Regions from separate parts of the Nocardiopsis sp. SBT366 genome, predicted to be linked through region 1. Evidence: predicted binding sites of a transcription regulator. Region 1 holds the regulator's gene; the other holds the start of a gene.
What was found. The regulator HrcA, encoded in region 1, represses chaperone genes, less so after heat shock. The targets are predictions, from matches to a motif close to TTGGCACTCTCNNNNNGAGAGTGCCAA.
Positions count from the first base shown of each region.

Region 2: a site for HrcA is predicted at 1,186-1,212, ahead of groES (co-chaperone GroES). Genes of this name have one in related genera too.

Region 1 covers NZ_LAVM01000045.1:15,504-17,701, forward strand. Annotated here, with positions in the region: gene ADX84_RS15235 (DUF3097 domain-containing protein) at 1-778, opposite strand, end outside; gene hrcA (heat-inducible transcriptional repressor HrcA) at 957-1,970, shown strand; gene dnaJ (molecular chaperone DnaJ) at 1,975-2,198, shown strand, end outside.
Region 2 covers NZ_LAVM01000018.1:63,364-65,561, reverse strand. Annotated here, with positions in the region: gene groL (chaperonin GroEL) at 1-646, opposite strand, end outside; gene groES (co-chaperone GroES) at 750-1,058, opposite strand; gene ADX84_RS07865 (class I SAM-dependent methyltransferase) at 1,285-2,198, shown strand, end outside.

The DNA of each region.
Region 1 (2,198 bases):
GGGAGGGTTCGAGGTCCCCGTAGCCACGGACCGAGCCCAGGATGCGGCGCCAGGCCTCACCCGTCTCCATCCGCCAGCCAAGAGCGTCCACGACGCCCTCCTTCCAGGGCAGACCCCGAGGGATCTCGGGCCAGGCCCCGATCCCCACCGCGCTCGGACGCACCGCCTGCCACACGTCCACGTAGGGATGGCCGACCACGAGCACGTCCGCGCCCCGGGCACGCTCGGCGATCCGGCTCTCCTTGGAACCCGGAACCAGGTGGTCGACCAGGACTCCCAGACGGCGCCCCGGCCCCGGCTCGAACTCCGCCACCACTGCGGGAAGGTCGTCGACCCCCTCCAGGAACTCGACGGCCACCCCCTCCACACGGAGGTCGTGGCCCCAGACCTTCTCGACCAGTTCGGCGTCGTGGGCGCCCTCGACGTAGATCCGGCTCTCGCGGGCTGTGCGCGCCCGCGCGTCGGTCACCGCGATCGACCCCGAGGCGCTGCGCAGCGGACCCTTGGGGGCCTCCGTCGGACGCACCAGTGTCACGGGTTCACCGTCCACGAGGAAGGCGGCCTGACCCAGCTCGAACACCCTGCGGCGCCCGTCCCGGTCCTCCAGGGTCACCGCGGCCTTGTCCCAGGACACCACGGCCCCGCAGAAGGTCTCGTCGGCGTCCTCCACGACCAGGTCACGACTGAGGGGTATCTCGCGGACCGCACCCTTCTTCGGTCGCCGCCAGTCTCCCGCCAGAACGTCGCGGCCGTAACGGCCGGTTCCCTTGGTAACCACGGTGGTGCAGTCTACTGGTGAAGGACCCCGGACGCCCGCTGGCGGGTGGCGCACGTCGCGGATCCGACAAGGAAGAAGCGACCCCCGTCCCCGTGTTACTGCGTGCGGGTAGCCGTGCGGGTTTGCGGCCGGGCATAGAATTAGCACTGAGGACCTTGGAGTGCCAGGAGGTGGCGAGTTGCTGGATGAGCGCAAGCTCGCGGTCCTGCGTGCGGTCGTCGAGGACTTCGTCAACACCAACGAACCCGTGGGTTCCCGGGCGTTGGCGGACCGTCACCCCCTTGGTGTCTCCCCGGCGACCATTCGCAACGACATGGTCGCCCTCGAGGAGGATGGCTACATCACCCAACCCCACACCAGTGCGGGACGGGTGCCCACCGACAAGGGGTACCGGCTCTTCGTGGACCGGCTCTCCTCCGTCAAGCCGCTCTCGGCGGCCGAACGGCGAGCCATCGAGTCCTTCCTCGGCGGTGCCGTGGACCTCGACGAGATCGTCGCCCGCACGGTGCGGCTGCTCGCGCAGCTCACCCGGCAGGTCGCGATCGTCCAGTACCCGTCGCTGACCCGCTCGTCGGTCCAGCACGTGGAACTGGTGCCGCTCGGCGGCCAGCGCATCATGATGGTCGTCATCACCAACACCGGCCGAGTCGAACAGCGCGTCATCGACGGGTTGGGATCGGTCAGCGAGACCGTGGTTGACGACCTGCGCAACATGCTCAACCGCGCCATCGCGGGCCGACACCTCGGTGACGTGCCGGACGCGGTGGAGGACCTGCCCGCCCAGGTCGCACCGGAGGACCGCCCCGTCGCGGTCGCGGTCCTCTCCATCCTGCTGGAGAGCCTCGTGGAAAGACACGAGGAGAAGATCGTTCTGGCGGGAACCGCCAACCTGGCCGCGGTCGACTTCGCGGCCAGCCTGCGCGAGGTGCTCGAAGCACTGGAAGAGAACATGGTCCTCATCCGACTGCTCGGTGAGGCCAAGGACCCCTCCATGCTCACGGTGCGCATCGGCGCGGAGAACTTCCACGAGGGCCTTCGATCCACTTCCATCGTGTCGGCTGACTACGGCGTGGGAAACCAGTCGCTGGCCAAGATCGGAGTGGTGGGCCCGACCCGTATGGACTACCCAGGGACGATGGGCGCCGTCCGTGCGGTGGCCCGGTATGTCGGACAGATTTTGGCAGGACAGTAACTCAGTGGCCAGAGACTATTACCAGGTTCTCGGGGTGCGTCGCGACGCGTCCAAGGACGAGATTAAGAAGGCGTACCGGCGGCTCGCGCGCGAGCTTCACCCGGACATCAACCCGGACCCCGCGACCCAGGAGCGCTTCAAGGAAGTGACCCAGGCCTACGAGGTCCTCTCCGACGAGAACAAGCGTCGGATGTTCGACATGGGCCAGGACCCCTTCGCCCCCGGCGG
Region 2 (2,198 bases), on a different contig from region 1:
CGTCCTCGAGGACGGCCTCCTGACGGTCACCGTCGGTGACGAAGTAGGGCGAGATGTAGCCCTTGTCGAACTGGAGGCCCTCGGTGAAGTCGAGCTCCAGACCGAAGGTCGGGGACTCCTCCACCGTGATGACGCCGTCCTTGCCGACCTTGTCGAAGGCCTCGGCGATGAGGTCGCCGATCTGGGCGTCCTGAGCGGAGTTGGTCGCCACGTAGGCGATGTCGGCGCGCTCCTTGATCGGCACGGCGCGCTCGAGCAGGATCTCGGAGACCCGGACGGCCGCGGCGTCGATGCCCTTCTTGAGGGACATCGGGGAGGCGCCGGCGGCGACGCTGCGCAGGCCCTCGCGGACCAGCGCCTGCGCGAGCACGGTGGCGGTGGTGGTGCCGTCACCGGCGGCGTCGTTGGTCTTGGTGGCGACCTCCTTGACCAGCTGGGCGCCCAGGTTCTCGTAGGGCTCGTCCAGCTCGATCTCACGGGCGACGGTCACGCCGTCGTTCGTGATGGTGGGGGCACCGAACTTCTTGTCGATGACGACGTTGCGGCCGCGCGGGCCGAGCGTCACCTTGACGGCGTTGGCGAGGCGGTCGACGCCCCGCTCGAGGGCGCGGCGGGCGTCGTCCTCGAACTCCAGGATCTTCGGCATGTGTGAGTACTTCCTCTAACGGTTCGGGTCGAAAGAGAACATCCCGCCCCGCCCGGCTTGGAGGCCGACCGGTGCGGGATGTTCGAAGGCTCTGCGCCGAGAGCTACTTCTCGACGACCGCGAGGAGGTCGCGGGCGGAGAGAACCAGGTACTCCTGGCCGTCGTACTTGACCTCGGTGCCGCCGTACTTGCTGTAGAGGACGACGTCGCCGACGTTCACGTCGAGGGCGACACGCTTGCCGTTGTCGTCGAGGCGACCGGGACCCACGGCCAGGATCTCGCCCTCCTGGGGCTTCTCCTTGGCGGTGTCCGGGATGACCAGACCGGAGGCGGTGGTCTGCTCAGCCTCCAGGGTCCTGACCACGACGCGGTCCTCGAGCGGCTTCAGCACGGTCTTGGTGGCGGTCGACACGGTGTGACCTCCCCCTTCAAAGTCTCGGTGTATCTGGCGTCGGCCCATGCGTGAGCACGGACCAACCACGTAAAAGGGGCGACCGCGGCGGCCTGTCGTCGCGGGTGCCAGACCGGCCTCGTCGCGTTTAGCACTCTACCCCCGAGAGTGCCAGAATGGAAATGTGGCGGGGGCTCGGGCCGAAGGGCGGACCCGCCCCACCGTCGTGCCCACAGCAGGAGGTTCCATGCACGTGCCCGCGTTCTCGGCGCTGCTCACCGACGCGGGTCGGGAGGTCCTCGGCGGGGTCGACCCCGTTGCGGCGGCCAGGGACCCCCTCGCCACCGCCTCCAAACTGCGCACCGATCCCGGGGTGGCCGCGCTCGACCCCGAACTCCCGGTGTCCGAGCTGGTCAACGCTGTGATGACCCAGGTAAGCCTGCGGGAGCGGGGCAGGGCCAAATTCGGGGAGAACGCCGGGCGAATGTTCTTCACCCCGAACGGTCTGGAGCAGTCCACCCGCCGGACCGTGGCCGAGTACCGGGCCGAGCGCACCGCCCGACACCTGCCCTCCTCGATGGGCGGGGACGCGGTCGCGGGCGACCTGTGCTGCGGGATCGGCGCGGACTTGCTGGCCCTGGCCGAGCACGGCGTGCCGGTGGAGGGCGTGGACGCCGACCCCCTGACCGTGGCGGTGGCCCGCGCCAACATCGAGGCGATGGGGCTCACGGAGTACGCCCGGGTCCGGGAGGGTGACGTGAACGCGGTCGGAGTGGGCGATCACCCCCTGTTGTTCTGCGACCCGGCCCGGCGCGGCGGCAGGGGCCGGGTGTTCGACCCGTCCGCGTACTCGCCGCCGTGGGACGTGGCCACCCGGCTGGCCGAGGGCGCGGAGGCGGCCTGTCTGAAGGCCGCTCCGGGCATCCCGCACGAGGTCCTCTCCCCTGCCGCCTCGGCCGAGTGGATCTCGGTGGACGGCGAACTGAAGGAGACCGCGCTGTGGTTCGGCGGTCTGGGTTTCGGTCCCGGTGGGCCGCGACGGCGCGCGACGGTGCTGCACGAGCGCGAGGGCCTGCTGGCGAGCGAGGGCGCGGTGGCACACCTGGACGAGGAGCCGGACCTGGGGCCCGCACCGGTCGCCCCCGCGCGGCGCTACCTCTA